Regions from separate parts of the Paenibacillus sp. A14 genome, predicted to be linked through region 2. Evidence: a T-box and tRNA genes for the amino acid it is inferred to sense, from the RefSeq annotation. Region 2 holds a T-box; the other holds one or more tRNA genes.
What was found. The T-box of region 2 lies ahead of trpS (tryptophan--tRNA ligase). A T-box ahead of a tRNA ligase gene usually reads a tRNA of that ligase, here a tRNA-Trp.
Positions count from the first base shown of each region.

Region 1: it has a tRNA-Trp gene. The T-box ahead of trpS (tryptophan--tRNA ligase) is inferred to sense a tRNA for this amino acid. The anticodon was not compared.

Region 1 is NZ_JBAGJD010000023.1:48-7,547, forward strand. It holds partial or broken rRNA gene V4U88_RS26235 (23S ribosomal RNA) at 1-77, shown strand, start outside; tRNA gene V4U88_RS26240 (tRNA-Asn) at 196-271, shown strand; tRNA gene V4U88_RS26245 (tRNA-Ser) at 275-366, shown strand; tRNA gene V4U88_RS26250 (tRNA-Glu) at 391-465, shown strand; tRNA gene V4U88_RS26255 (tRNA-Val) at 527-602, shown strand; tRNA gene V4U88_RS26260 (tRNA-Met) at 624-697, shown strand; tRNA gene V4U88_RS26265 (tRNA-Asp) at 729-805, shown strand; tRNA gene V4U88_RS26270 (tRNA-Phe) at 892-967, shown strand; tRNA gene V4U88_RS26275 (tRNA-Thr) at 990-1,065, shown strand; tRNA gene V4U88_RS26280 (tRNA-Tyr) at 1,069-1,154, shown strand; tRNA gene V4U88_RS26285 (tRNA-Trp) at 1,162-1,235, shown strand; tRNA gene V4U88_RS26290 (tRNA-His) at 1,262-1,337, shown strand; tRNA gene V4U88_RS26295 (tRNA-Gln) at 1,359-1,433, shown strand; tRNA gene V4U88_RS26300 (tRNA-Gly) at 1,439-1,513, shown strand; tRNA gene V4U88_RS26305 (tRNA-Cys) at 1,525-1,598, shown strand; tRNA gene V4U88_RS26310 (tRNA-Leu) at 1,611-1,696, shown strand; tRNA gene V4U88_RS26315 (tRNA-Arg) at 1,708-1,784, shown strand; tRNA gene V4U88_RS26320 (tRNA-Leu) at 1,813-1,892, shown strand; gene V4U88_RS26325 (MarR family transcriptional regulator) at 2,574-3,083, shown strand; gene sufC (Fe-S cluster assembly ATPase SufC) at 3,064-3,843, shown strand; gene sufD (Fe-S cluster assembly protein SufD) at 3,891-5,174, shown strand; gene sufB (Fe-S cluster assembly protein SufB) at 5,217-6,614, shown strand; gene V4U88_RS26345 (hypothetical protein) at 6,671-6,883, shown strand; gene V4U88_RS26350 (NifU family protein) at 6,932-7,171, shown strand; gene V4U88_RS26355 (nucleoside deaminase) at 7,308-7,500, shown strand, end outside.
Region 2 is NZ_JBAGJD010000010.1:36,126-43,625, reverse strand. It holds gene V4U88_RS21740 (transglutaminase domain-containing protein) at 1-19, opposite strand, end outside; gene V4U88_RS21735 (hypothetical protein) at 50-490, opposite strand; gene V4U88_RS21730 (MFS transporter) at 728-1,900, shown strand; gene V4U88_RS21725 (toprim domain-containing protein) at 2,300-2,647, shown strand; gene V4U88_RS21720 (SCO family protein) at 2,667-3,266, opposite strand; gene cyoE (heme o synthase) at 3,280-4,227, opposite strand; gene trpS (tryptophan--tRNA ligase) at 4,439-5,425, opposite strand; T-box leader at 5,512-5,746, opposite strand; gene V4U88_RS21705 (aldose 1-epimerase) at 5,886-6,863, shown strand; gene V4U88_RS21700 (alpha/beta-type small acid-soluble spore protein) at 7,023-7,250, shown strand; gene V4U88_RS21695 (O-methyltransferase) at 7,321-7,500, opposite strand, start outside.

The DNA.
Region 1 (7,500 bases), on a different contig from region 2:
CGAGGTTGATAGGCCTGGGGTGGAAGTGCAGCAATGCATGGAGCTGACAGGTACTAATCGGTCGAGGGCTTATCCAAAAACAACTCCAAAAAGTGGCGTCAGGCTGAACAAGCCGATCTGAGCACTTGAGGAGACTAAAACGCAAAGCACGTTTCGTATCCAGTTTTCAGGTGATCAACCTGAAATGAATTATATTCCCTGATAGCTCAGTTGGTAGAGCACTCGACTGTTAATCGAGTTGTCACAGGTTCGAGTCCTGTTCGGGGAGCCATATGGAGAGGTGTCCGAGTTGGCCGAAGGAGCACGATTGGAAATCGTGTAGGCGTCACAAGCGTCTCGAGGGTTCGAATCCCTCTCTCTCCGCCATAATTATTCTAGCAATTGTAACATGGCCCGTTGGTCAAGGGGTTAAGACACCTCCCTTTCACGGAGGTAACAGGGGTTCGAATCCCCTACGGGTCACCATTTAACAAAAGACTTGATCTTATAAAGCTAAGTATGTTATAATAAGATTTGTGTTTCCCATGGAGGCTTAGCTCAGCTGGGAGAGCATCTGCCTTACAAGCAGAGGGTCGGGGGTTCGATCCCCTCAGCCTCCACCATATAATCTAATTTTTTACTGACGCGGGGTGGAGCAGCCCGGTAGCTCGTCGGGCTCATAACCCGAAGGCCGCAGGTTCAAATCCTGCCCCCGCAATTATCCCATCATTGGGATGCATTTCTAGTGTGGAGCCGTGGTGTAGAGGCCTAACATGCCTGCCTGTCACGCAGGAGACCGCGGGTTCGAATCCCGTCGGCTCCGCCATTTATTTTTTCGAAGGAAACTGTTCCTGTTATCGCCGCTGAATTACTATCGGCGTAGGTGGAAAGGTTTCGCAATCTTTTCAATACGGCTCGGTAGCTCAGTCGGTAGAGCAGAGGACTGAAAATCCTCGTGTCGGCGGTTCGATTCCGTCCCGAGCCACCATTGACAATTAAATGAAATAATTGCCGGTGTAGCTCAATTGGTAGAGCAACTGACTTGTAATCAGTAGGTTGGGGGTTCAAGTCCTCTCGCCGGCACCACGTGGAGGCTTAGCGAAGTGGCCAAACGCAGCAGACTGTAAATCTGTTCTCTGACGAGTTCGGTGGTTCGAATCCATCAGCCTCCACCAGTTATAAAGGGGCATAGTTTAAAGGTAGAACAAAGGTCTCCAAAACCTTTGGTGTGGGTTCAATTCCTGCTGCCCCTGCCAGCTTCAAGAATTAAATATTTTATATGGCGGTCGTGGCGAAGGGGTTAACGCACCGGATTGTGGCTCCGGCATTCGTGGGTTCAAGTCCCATCGATCGCCCCATTTTTATCTAAAAAAACTTGTTGGGGATTAGCCAAGCGGTAAGGCAACGGACTTTGACTCCGTCATCCATAGGTTCGAATCCTATATCCCCAGCCATTTAAGCGGACGTGGCTCAGCGGTAGAGCATCGCCTTGCCAAGGCGAGGGTCGCGGGTTCGATTCCCGTCGTCCGCTCCATTTTTATATATGGCGCCATAGCCAAGTGGTAAGGCACAGCTCTGCAAAAGCTTTATCCCCAGTTCGAATCTGGGTGGCGCCTCCATTTCTTTAATAAGCGGGAGTGGCGGAATCGGCAGACGCACAGGACTTAAAATCCTGCGGTAGGTGACTACCGTACCAGTTCAAGTCTGGTCTTCCGCACTTTTGATTGAGTGCCCTTAGCTCAGCTGGATAGAGCGTTTGACTACGAATCAAAAGGTCAGGAGTTCGAATCTCTTAGGGCACGCCATTATAATTGTATATTATGTTTATAATATGCCGGTGTGGCGGAATTGGCAGACGCGCGCGACTCAAAATCGTGAGGGAAACCGTGGGGGTTCGAGTCCCTTCACCGGCATTGCAGAAGAGTTCATGAAATTGTGTAAAATTTCATGAACTCTTTTTATATTTTATGGAAACTACTTCAAAGTTCCGCTCCGCATTTCAAGCAGTAAGGCCTCTACATTCTTTTTATTCCCCTTTACGGAAAGTCCAGTGGGACCCCATTTAGGATTACGCTTTCCTTCCTTATTCTTTGCAGTTTAAAACCATGTAAAAATAATTCAATCTTTGTCCAACAAGCAGAAACTTGTGCTTCTTTTTACAAAAAGTGAGCGAAATAGAGGGCAATGTCATCAAGTTTAGGTGTAAGCCAAAAAATGAAGAACAGGAGCAGGTTATCGTATAGATAGCCCGCTCTTTTTTAGTAGAAAAATGAAAATAGAAATTGACCATGTGGGGCGAAGCCCTTGAAAAAAGAGGAGATTACGGCCCATGAATGACTACGCGAAGGTGCTGAAAGAAACGAAACGGATAAGTCCCGGATCACGGAGGTGAGATCCAACAGGTCGGAAAAGCAGCATAAGACGAATAAACCAATGAAAAGCGACTCCAGAATTTCGTCTTATCTAATTAGTTGATATTGATAATCATTATCAATTGTGCTAAAATGGTTTTGTTTATTACTAAACAAAAAAGCAACCTATTCCTGACACTAGATTTGGTATGCAACGACTACAAAAGAGGGGAGATTGGGCAATTGGAGTTTAAACGTCATCTTTACGAGCGGTATTTAAAAATACTGCATCTGAATGAGTTGTATACTGAGCATGAAATTAACATGTTTCGGCAACAAGCCAGAAAGCACCAGATTGATATGCTTTCTAACAATATTACTAGTGTACACGTTATTGATTGCATTGGTGATTATGAACCAATAAATCATACCAGAATTGTGGGGAAAATGGATTTATCCAAAGCAAGCATTACTAATATTTGTTCAAAGCTGCTGGAAACGGGCTTTATTATGAGAAGTCAGCTGAACAACAATCGTAAGGAGATTTATTTTAGCTTAACGGATAAGGGAAGACACGTTTATCATTTGCATAAAAAGCTGCATCAAGAAAAAGAAGAGGGTTTCTACCGATTTATTGAATCCTATTCAGAGGCTGAGTTACAGACTATCGGAAAATTTATGAATGATTTGTTGGTGCGTGCCGAAGAACACTACGGAAGGGAAGTATGGGAGAATGACGACCTTAAAGATTGAGGAATTAAGAAGCAAGATTGAAGGGAAAGAAATTTTAAAAGGGCTCACATTGGAGATTCATGGCGGAGAGATTCATGCGATTATGGGACCTAATGGGACGGGAAAAAGTACGTTGGCTTCGGCCTTAATGGGCCATCCCAAATATGAGGTTACGGACGGCAAGGTGACATTGGACAATGAGGATCTTCTGGAGATGGAAGTGGATGAGCGTGCCCGGGCGGGCTTGTTTCTCGCGATGCAATACCCTAGTGAAATTGCCGGCGTAACGAACTCGGACTATCTCAGAAGTGCGATCAATGCACGGCGTGAAGAAGGCGAGGAGATATCCTTAATCCGTTTTATCCGTGAAATGGAGAACAAAATGAAAGGGCTGGAGATGAATCCGGAATTCGCGCATCGTTATTTGAATGAGGGATTTTCCGGCGGTGAAAAAAAGCGGAATGAGATTTTGCAAATGATGCTGCTTGAACCCAAGTTTGTGATTTTGGATGAAGTAGATTCCGGGCTTGATATTGATGCACTGCGTATTGTGGCTAATGGTGTAAATGAGATGCGCAGCCCGGATAGAGGCTTTTTAATCATCACGCACTATCAACGTCTGTTGAATTATATTACCCCGGATTTTGTGCATGTCATGATGCAGGGCCGGATTGTCAAATCTGGCGGTCCGGAGCTTGCCCACCGTTTGGAGGCAGAAGGGTACGATTGGGTGAAAGAGGAGCTTGGGATTACGGATGAGACGGTAGGCGAGGAAGTTTAAAAGCTGAAGAGGAGGAAAAGCAAGTGGGGATACAAGCAAAAATTTCAATGAATGCGAACGCTTTGCGCGCTTGGTCAAGTGCTAAGGATGAACCTCGTTGGCTGCTTGAACGCCGGATGCGGGCACTCGAGCTGGCAGGGACGCTGGAGCTGCCTAAAGTGGAGAAAATCAAACTTGAAAAATGGGATATCTACGAAGGAGGAGATTACAAAGCTGAGAATGCGTGGTCAGGTTTAGCAGATGCGCCGGAGGTTGTTCGAGGTTTGGTTGCTTCTCCAGTGAATGGCGGATTAATCGTTCAGTTCAATTCGGATGTAGTGTATACGGAATTGTCCAAGGGCTTAGCCGCCCAGGGAGTCATTTTAACGGACCTGCATACTGCGGCAAAAGAGCATGAGGCGTTGGTTCAACGTTATCTCTTTCAGGCAGTGAAGCCGGAAGAGCATAGTTTATCTGCTGCACACAGCGCCTTATGGAGTGGTGGCGTTTTTCTATATGTCCCGGACGGTGTCGAGGTTGAAGCGCCCATTCAAGCGATCTTTCTTAACGATACAAGTGGGGTGCGTTTTGCTCCTCACATCTTAATTGTGGCCGGGAGCAACAGCAAGCTCGTTTATGTGGATAATTGTGTATCCAGCGGGGATGATGTCAAGGTATTGCATAACGGTGTGGTGGAGGTTTTTGCGGGAGCGGGCTCAAAGGTACAAGTGGCTTCGGTTCATCAGCTTGCTGCAGCAACAACAGATTTCACCCAGCGGCGGGCGGTCGTTCTTGCGGATGGCGGTGTGGAATGGATTATTGGTGAGATGAACAATGGTTATAGCGCCAGCGATACGAAGACTTTGCTTCAAGGCAGCGGGTCGGTCTCCGACAGTAAGGTGATTGCGATTGGCACGGGCAATCAAAAATCGAGCTATACAACTCAAGCCCGGCATTTTGGCAGAAGCTCGGTGAGCCAGATGATTACGCGTGCAGTCATGCTTGAAGAAGCTACGGCCATTATCAATGGTATTACAAAGATTGAAAAAGGTGCAACCCATTGTGATGGTAAGCAAACAGAACGCGTGCTTATGTTAAGTCCTAAAGCGCGCGGCGATGCCAATCCGATCCTGCTGATCGATGAGGATGATGTAACCGCAGGTCATGCCGCATCCGTGGGGCAAGTAAATGCGGAACAAATCTATTATCTGATGTCGCGCGGGATATCACGGAGTGAAGCTGAATATCTTGTTATTTTCGGATTTCTCGCCCCTGTCATTTCAGAGATCCCGCTGGAGGGAGTTCGCAGCCGACTGCAAGATTTAGTGGAGAGCAAGCTCGACAGATCATAGCAAATCAAAATGAGTCTTGAGAGGTTAAAAGGAGTGATACTAATGGCTAAAAAAGCGCCGGATATGGGTGAATATAAATATGGGTTTCGCGACGAGCACCAGTCTATTTTTCAATCCGGAAAAGGCCTGACTGAAGAGATTGTCCAGGAAATTTCCCGAATCAAGGAAGAGCCGGAGTGGATGCTCGATTTTCGGCTGAAAGCTTTGAAACAATTCTACAAAATGCCGATGCCTCAATGGGGAGCGGATTTGGCCGGGCTAAATCTTGATGACATCCAATATTACGTTCGTCCTTCTGAAAAACAGGGGAAAACCTGGGAGGAAGTTCCTTCCGAGATCAAAGCAACCTTTGACAAGCTGGGGATTCCTGAAGCGGAGCAAAAGTTCCTGGCGGGCGTATCCGCTCAATACGAGTCGGAAGTCATCTATCACAGTATGCAGAAAGAACTGGAGGATCAGGGCGTTATTTTCCTTGATACGGATACTGCATTAAAGCAATACCCCGAAGTATTTAAGCAATATTTTGGAACGATTATCCCTCCCGCCGACAATAAATTTGCGGCGCTTAACAGTGCGGTTTGGTCAGGCGGCAGCTTTGTATACATTCCGAGGGGCGTTCAGTGTGAGGTTCCTATACAAGGGTATTTTCGTATTAATTCTGAAAATATGGGCCAATTCGAGCGGACATTAATTATTGCCGAAGAGGGTAGTTTTGTCCATTACGTTGAAGGATGCACAGCACCTATTTATAGTACCAGTTCTCTGCATAGCGGAGTTATTGAAATTATTTGCCGGAAAGATTCCCGTGTCCGTTACACGACAGTTCAGAATTGGGCTCCTAATATCTACAACTTGGTAACCCAAAGGGCTGTGGCCGAGGAAAACGCCACAATGGAATGGGTGGACGGCAACATCGGCTCCAAGGTAACGATGAAGTATCCGGCTGTAATATTGAAAGGACGGGGAGCAAAAGGGTCCATCTTGTCTATTGCTGTAGCCGGTAAAGATCAGCATCAGGATGCCGGCGCGAAGGTCATTCACCTTGCTCCCGAGACAACATCTACGATTATATCCAAATCCATCAGTAAACAGGGCGGCAAAGTAAACTACCGGGGGTTGTCCAGCTTCAGCCGCGATTCCGCAGGGTCCAAGTCCAATATTAAGTGTGATACGTTGATTTTGGACAATCTCTCAACATCAGACACAATTCCGTACAATGAAATTAAAAATGATCAGATTACTTTGGAGCACGAGGCAACAGTATCTAAGGTATCCGAGGAACAATTATTTTACTTAATGAGTCGCGGACTTACGGAGCAAGAGGCCACACAAATGATTGTAATGGGCTTTATTGAGCCGTTTACCAAAGAATTGCCGATGGAATATGCCGTTGAAATGAATCGGCTAATTCAATTTGAGATGGAAGGAAGCATCGGTTGATATATTAATTTAACAATCAAGCGTTTTACTTTTTAGGAGGCATGGGGTGTGTTTTAATGAAGAAAAATAACTCAGACATCTCAGAATTAGAGCAAATTACTCGAGAGAAAAAGAAAATTCAGTTTTATCTTAATATGCTCTTAGGACTGAGTGCAAGTTGTGGTGTGATGATACCTATAGTTCCAATTTATACGATTTTAATGGAACTTTCAGATCAAGAGGCCTCTCTAATTGAAAAGTCAAAGGATCAATCAGAACATTCAGAATGAAAAAAGCACGAATGGAATGTGGGTAAAACAATGAGAGGAGCTGGCATTATGGAGAATAACGGGATTTTGTTCGGCGAAGTATCGGAAGTACTTCTCAAACTACGTCCTTTCTTATTGCGTGACGGGGGAGATGCTGAATTGGTCGAGGTTGAGAACGGTATAGCCAAATTAAGATTTTTGGGAGCCTGCAACGGTTGCCCAAGTGCGACGATTACATTAAAGGCCGCCATTGAACGCGCAATCCTTGAGGAAATCGATGGTATTAAAGAGGTTGTACAAGTATTCTAAATTCCCTTTTTAACTGATGTGAACATAATTGCTGAATGCCAAATGAGTAAGCTTATTTAATTTTACGTTTGTCATTTTCCGAAGAAAGAGGATATAATAACGGGGATGCAAGAGATTTTAAAAGGAGCACGACAACATGGCTGAAAAAGATCATTCATACTGGATGGAACTCGCGATCCGGGAGGCGCATGAAAATGTGCTGAATGCCGAGGGAGGGCCTTTTGGCGCCATTGTGGTGAAAGACGGAAAAATTATCGGCACCGGCCGGAATTCGGTCACAAGTTTGAAGGACCCGACCGCGCATGCGGAAGTCCAGGCAATCCGGGAGG
Region 2 (7,500 bases):
GCAGCCAACTCTCCGTCATCGTCACCCTCCATTCTCGATGTCTTTATTATTAAGGGGTGTTTTGTTTCGCTTGCTGAATAAACGCCTCCAGCGTATCGCTCACTTTCCACTCGCCCAAAGAAACGCCATGGAACATGACCTTGACTTTCCCGTCGCCCTCTTTCCCGCTAACTTCCAGGTTGGGGGTTTTGATGGTGAACGTACCGTCCGGGTTCCGCGTCATCTTCGCATCGGCCGCTTCCTTCTTCATCATATTCATCGCTTCACTGCGACTGATCTCCACCGCCTGATCCTTCACTGTCGTGATGGCGTCCCCGATATCCTTCAGTGAAATTCCGCTATAGATGATGACAAAAGCCGCAATGACAAGCACCAGCGCCCATTTAACAAGCGTCTTCACAAAATTCAAAATCAGGAACAGCACGACCAGCGCAACTACGATCACCAGCCAGTTCTGCTTTAAAAACTCCGTCCATACTTCTAAATTCAAATCAAACATCAGCTATACACTCCTACCATCCGTTTTCGTCACATACTGTACATCATTCATGTTCATCATTCATGCACTTTCCCCATTATACATGATGGCCCAGGGCGGTGTCAGCTTAACCCTTTTTACGGGGGATTGGCCGAATAATCGGGCATGCAAAAACCAATCCACGGTAATAAGTTCGTCCCTTAAAACGTACAAGTAGAGCATAAAGACTTTCCCAGGGGAGGCAAGGTAATGAAGATCGCAGCGTTTTGGCTTTATTTTTTTATGTTCCTAGCTTTCTTTGACCTTCACGCCCAGTATCCGATCCTGACGCCATTTGCGCTCTCGATCGGAGCCGCCCCCGCCTTTATCGGCTGGATGATGGGGGTTTACGCCCTGACGCATCTGCCCGGAAATCTGCTGGCGGGGCAGGGTGTGGACCGGCACGGCAGCAAAGGATACATGGTTTTCAGCCTATTGGGGGCGGGGATCATCCTGCTGATGCAGGCGCATGTCACCGAGCCATGGCAGTTGCTGGTGCTTCGCTCCATCAGCGGATTCGTGCTCGCTTTCTTGTCCCCGGCGTGCCTGGCGATGCTGGCTTCTCTCGGCAAAAACGCCGTTCAGCAAGGAAAACTGATGGCCGGCCACGGAGTCATGCATACGCTCGCCTCCGTCGTTTCGCCTGCGGCCGGGGCATTTCTTGTCGCGAATACAGGCTACACGCTCACATTTCAGTCGTTGGGCTGGCTTTTGATCGCAACCGGCATCATCGCCATCTTTACGATTCACGAGCCGAGAAGAGCCATCCCGGGTGCCTCCGGTCCCGGCCGGGCTACCCAGGCCCAAATCCCTGTCAAACTCAATGTCATCCCGCTCAGATACTATATTCTCCCGCTGGCAGTGTCCTGTTCGCAAGGGATTTTGTTTTTTGAGCTTCCCCTCCAGGCTGGAGGAACTTCCGGTATTTTGCATACCGGGCTGTATTTCTCCCTGATCAGCTTGGGTGCGCTCACAACGCTGTCGATGCTCTTTCTTAACCGCTATTCCCCTTACCTTCGGGCGATAGCGGGAATTTTGGGCATCGCCCTTTCCTTTTTCGCGTTGGCGGCACTGGAATTCATCCCCCTACCCGTCTCGCTCTTTGCGCTCGGGATGGCCAAGGGGGTCACCTTTCCGGCCATCGCTTCCGTCTTTATCGACCTTAGCGGCGGGAAACGGCTCGGGACCGTCTTCTCCTTGCAATCGATCGCGATGTCGATCGGCTCCTTTATCGGCCCGATTTCGGCCGGGATGATTCATGGCGTCTACTCGCCTTACTTCCTGGCATTTCTGCTGCTGATGATTGCCCTGCTCTTCGCCCCGCAGCGAAGACCCATAGAAACCTCCGCCCCGCCGGCACAAATCGGCACACACCGCCTCTAAACGCGAGGCAAGGACTATTTTCCGGCTTTGGGCAACAGTACAGGGCATAGGTTTCCTCCCCACATAGGATATCGTGTAGAAACTACTTAGCGACCTAGAGAGCAGGGTGAACCTATGGGCCACATCGATCCTTGCGGGTCGGGGCCGGCTGTTGGAGGCATATGGACCTCGACCGGAACCATTCTCGTATTGTATATTTTGCTGGTGATTGTCTTGCGCTCCCCCTTTTTTTACTGCTAAAGCGCCTCAACCAAGGTCCGCCCGAAAGGCGGACTTTTTACTTTTCCCGGGAAATATGTCGTAATCCCGTTTTGCATGAATCCCTCTCGGGGGTATACACTACATATAAAGAGTATTTCTAAACACAGCTTCCATGCGCAAAAAGTTGGAGTGATGACGTTGTCCATCTGTATTATCGTTGAAGGCAAAAATGACCGCAGCAAGCTGCGGCGGCTTTTGAGCGAAGATGTGCGGATTTATTGCACATTCGGCACCCTGAACACCCTTAAGCTGGAGGCGCTGCGCAAAAAGATAAAGGATGACGAAGTTTATCTGTTCATGGATAACGACTCTTCCGGCAAAAAGATCCGCGGCGTTCTGAGGGATGTCTTCCCGGACGCGGAGCAAATTTACACCCGCCGCGGTTATGCCGGAGTTGAGGGGACTCCCGACGAATATGTCATCGCCCAATTGGAAAAGGCCGGCCTGGAAGAATACATCCTGTATCCCCCGGCCAGCCCTTACTAGAAGCCGACATCCCGATCCTTTACTCTTTGGCCAGATCCGCCACGCCTTGGGCAATTTCGGCCGCGGTGGCTTCAGGACGGTAGATTTCCCGCAGGTTGCCGTCCCGGTCGACCAATCCGATCAGGTCCATATGGACAAAATTGCCGTCCTGGTCTTTATTGATGAGAATCTTAAATGAATTCATGGCGAGATCGATCGTCTTCTGCTGGTCTCCCCGCAGGAAGTACCAACCGGAGTAATCCGCTTTGAATTTGTCCCCGAAAGCTTTGATATTCTCCAGCGAATCTCTCTCAGGGTCAAAGGTGATGGAGACGATGGAGGCGTCCTTGCCGAACAGCCCCTTCTCCTTCAACTCATCCTGCACCTGACTGAGCCGGAAAGTGGTTATAGGGCACACGTCGGGGCAATTGGCGAAGAAAAAGTAGAACAGTCTTACCTTGCCATTGGTGTCTTCCAGCGTGACGGTCTTCCCGTCGACATTTTCCATGCTGAAGTTTTCCACCGGCCGGATGACCGGAAGCTTTGGCTTGGCGAATGCTTCCCAAAGGAGATATCCCGCCAGAACGATGCAAATCGCCAATAGAATCCAGGTCCATTTGTACTTCTTCAACAGGGTCATATCCGATCCTCCATTATAGCCGCACCGTATCCAAAATCATCACAATCAAGGCGATGGTCAGGTAATTTACCGAGAAAAGAAACACTTTCTTGGCCCAAATTTCATTGGCGCCTTCCTCTTTGGAGGAAATGCCCTTCAGCGCCATCAGCAGCCAAGCGGCGGACAAAGCTACCCCGATCACCAAAAACCATAATCCGGTGTAATCGAATACATACATCAAGATCGGGATCGGAATCAGCAATACCAAGTAAGGAATCATCTGCAGCTTCGTTCTCGGAATCCCTTTGACGACGGGAAGAAGCGGGAATCCCGCAGCCCGGTACTCCTCGACCCGGCGAATGCCCAATGCCCAAAAATGCGGCGGCTGCCACAAAAAAAGCAAGGCGAAGATCAGCAACGCGCCCAAATTCACGGTTCCGGTAGCGGCCACATAGCCGATCAATGGCGGCATCGCCCCGGAGATCGCGCCGATCGATGTGCTCCAGGTGGATGTACGTTTAAGCCATAAGGTATAAATAATAACGTAGACAAACATCCCCACGAGCCCGAAGGCCCCGGCCAAAAGACCGGAAAAGGAGAATAATACCGCGGCTCCGATGACTCCTAAAATCACGGCGTACCAGAGAACGGTTCTCGGCGACAATTTTCCGATTGGGAGAGCGCGGTTTTTCGTCCGTGCCATTTTGGTATCCAAATCCCGGTCGAAATAGTTGTTAAACACGCAGGATGACGCCATAATCAAAACGGTTCCGACCAACGTCAAAACCAACTTTAAATAGTCCAATTGCCACTGCGATGCAAGCCAAAACCCGGCAAACACCGCGATCAGGTTGGAGCGCAGAATTCCCGGCTTGGTCAGCGCAACAAAATCTTTCCATGTTGCCGCTTCTCCGGGTGGCGTATTGCTCACAGACAGCGCCGCAGAATCCGCAGGTGCATGGTAACTGATTTGTTTATCCACTTGAAATTATGCCTCCTATAATTGAGATAGAGGTAAATATATATAAAAATTCATTAAAAATTCCGCAATTTCTTCCCTACGCTATAAACTTTATCATATCAAAATGCGAAAGTGTTTGACAATCGTTTGATCATTGGGTGAATTTATGACAATTCGGTGACGCACAAAAAAATCCGGACAGATATCTGCCCGGATGATTTCCGTTACTTCATTATTCCGCCAAAAAACCCATTCGCTCCTGCACATCTCGCAGCGTCTTCTCCGCCATCTCCGCGGCCCGTTCGGCGCCTTGACGCAAAATGCTGCGTATCTCGCCGGATTCGCGAATGTCCCGATAGCGCTGCTGGATCGGTTCGAGCGTGCCGACGACCACCTCGGCCAAATCCTTTTTGAACGGTCCGTACATTTGCCCCTCGTAACGCAGCTCGACTTCCGGGATGCTCAAGCCGGAACATTGGCTGTAAATCGAAATGAGATTGCTGACCTCCGGCTTTTCCGCCGGATTGAATTTCACTTCCCGGCCGGAATCCGTCGTCGCCCGGCTGATCTTCTTGCGAATCACGTCCGGCTCATCCAGCATTCCAATATAGCTGCCCGCGTTCGGATTGCTCTTGCTCATTTTTTTCGACGCGTCGTCCAGCGACATGATCCGGGCCCCCACCTTGGGAATGTATGGTTCCGGAATCGTAAAGTAGTCGCCGTACCGGTGATTGAATCGGCCGGCCAAATCCCGGGTCAACTCCAGATGCTGCTTCTGATCCTCGCCTACGGGAATCAGATCCGCATTATATATGAGGATATCCGCGGCCATCAAAGACGGGTAGACGAACAAGCCAGCCCCTACGGAATCCTTCCCTTCCGATTTATCTTTAAACTGGGTCATTCGCTCCAGTTCCCCCATATAGGTGAGCGTCGTCAGCAACCATCCCAACTGGGCGTGTTGGCGCACGTGGGATTGCATGTACACGTTCGCTTTATTCGGATCAATCCCCGCCGCCAAATATAAAGCGGCTACCGATTCGGATTGCTCCCGCAAATCGGCCGGGTCTTGCGGAACAGTGATGGCATGGAGATCCACCACCATAAAGTTGCAGTCATATTCATCCTGCAAGGTGACAAAATTTTTCAACGCTCCGATATAATTGCCCAATGTCAATTTGCCGCTGGGCTGAATGCCGGAAAGCACTCTTTTCTTCATAATCAACCAACCTCCGTTATACATTGAAATAAAAACCTTCTCATCGTCGGCTTGCGTGGGTACGGACGCAAAAAAGCCCCACATCCGCAAGGGACGTGAGACCGTGGTGCCACCCTAATTCGCCGAAAATATCACAAAACATTTCGCGGCCTTTCGATTCCGTAACGTGGAACAAACGGCCGGCATACTGGGAAAGTCCATTCAACGTTCTGCACGGCACTCAAGGGGCCATTCGGTACGGCATTTCCTCCGGTTCGCATCAACCACCGGCTTTCTGAAGGAAGCAAAACCTTACCTACTTGTCCCTGTCATCGCATTTACAATATTCACGCTTTGATATAAGATCATCATAATGCCCGGCAAAGTGCCATGTCAAATCCATTTTTCGTCCCAAAGAAAAAGTGTTATGATTAGTCTAGGCTTAGGGATACGATTATTATGTGGGAAAAGGAGCAACGATATGAAAAAAGTGACCAAAGGGCAATGGAACGGTTACGATACGTATATCTTACATAGCCGTGAACTTGAAGTCACACTGCTACCCCGACTCGGCAATAATGTCATTCGCATCTGGGACCACATCCAGCAGCGCGATGTGCTGCGTGGTCCGGAAGAAAGCGATCTTGATTTCTATTTGCAAAAACCATATCACTTCGGAATTCCGCTGCTGATTCCGCCCGGCCGTATCCGCCGTGGGCGGTTTACGTATGCCGGCGAGGAATTCCAATTTGACCGTAACACCGCAAACGACAACCATATCCACGGATTGCACCGTACGCAAGCTTGGCGTGTGAGCGATATCGACGAGGACGATGAAGGCTGCGCAATTACTACCGAATTCATCACCAGCGATGATGCGAACTGGATGAGACAGTTCCCCGTACCGCTCAAGCTGGAAATGACGCTCCGGCTTCAGGGCTCCTCTTTAAAACAAACGTTTAAAGTAAGCCATCTGGGCGATCGGCCCGCCCCTTTCGGTTTGGGGCTGCACACCTGGTTTCTGCTGGACGGCGAGCCGGAACGGTGGAAGCTCACGCTCCCGGTATCGGGACTTTATACTTCGGATCAGGAATTAATTCCAACCGGAGAGACCGTTCAACTCGGCGAGTTCGAAGCGCTGAATGAAGGGTTGAATCTGAAAGGGACTAATTTCGACACCATGCTGCGCATTGGCGGCAAGCCGGTGGAAGCCGATTTAATCCGCAGTGACGGATACGGCCTCCGTTATTCCGCCGATCCTGAATATTTCAAGCATTGGGTTCTTTATACCAAAGGTGAAGCGGACCAATTTCTTTGCATTGAACCCTACACCTGGCTGCCGGATGCTCCGAATTCCGGTCTTTCCCCTTCCGAAACCGGATTGATCGATCTCCAGCCGGGGGGACATCTGGAGTTAAACGTTCAACTGGATATGATCTATCCTACCGAAGAAGCTTAATATTGGGCTTAGAGCCGCCTCGTGATCTTCATGAGCGGCTCTTTTTGTTGTTTAAAGGAGAAATGCAATAATTTCCACTGCTCTAGTTTAGAGGTTTGCCGCATATTTTACGCTCCGAAAACCATACTAACATCACAAAGCCCGAAGGAGGTGACAAACATGGCACAAGGACGCGGCGGCAGCCGTAACAACCTTATCGTTCCTCAAGCAACTGCTGCTTTGCAACAATTGAAATTTGAGGCAGCTCAAGAATTGGGCGTGACGATCCCGCAAGACGGTTACTATGGAAACTACACTTCCCGTGAAACCGGTTCCCTTGGGGGTTACATCACCAAACGTCTGGTACAATTGGCAGAGCAGCAATTGTCGGGTCGTTCGAACCTGTAATCCGTAAATTTCCCTAGTGACCTATAGGGAGACAGGCGATCTGCCATAAGCAGGTCGCCTGTAGTGTTTTTTATGAAGACAAATCAGAGCGCTTATCTTGATATGTACCCGTGGCATTCTTGCGCGGATAACGCTGAATCATAAGGTTAGCCATGTTGTAATTGGATTCCAGAACGGCGTCCACAACCACGGTATCCTGCTTAAGCGCAAAATCGTAGCTGATTTCGCCATGAGTCCAGTACTTTTTGTA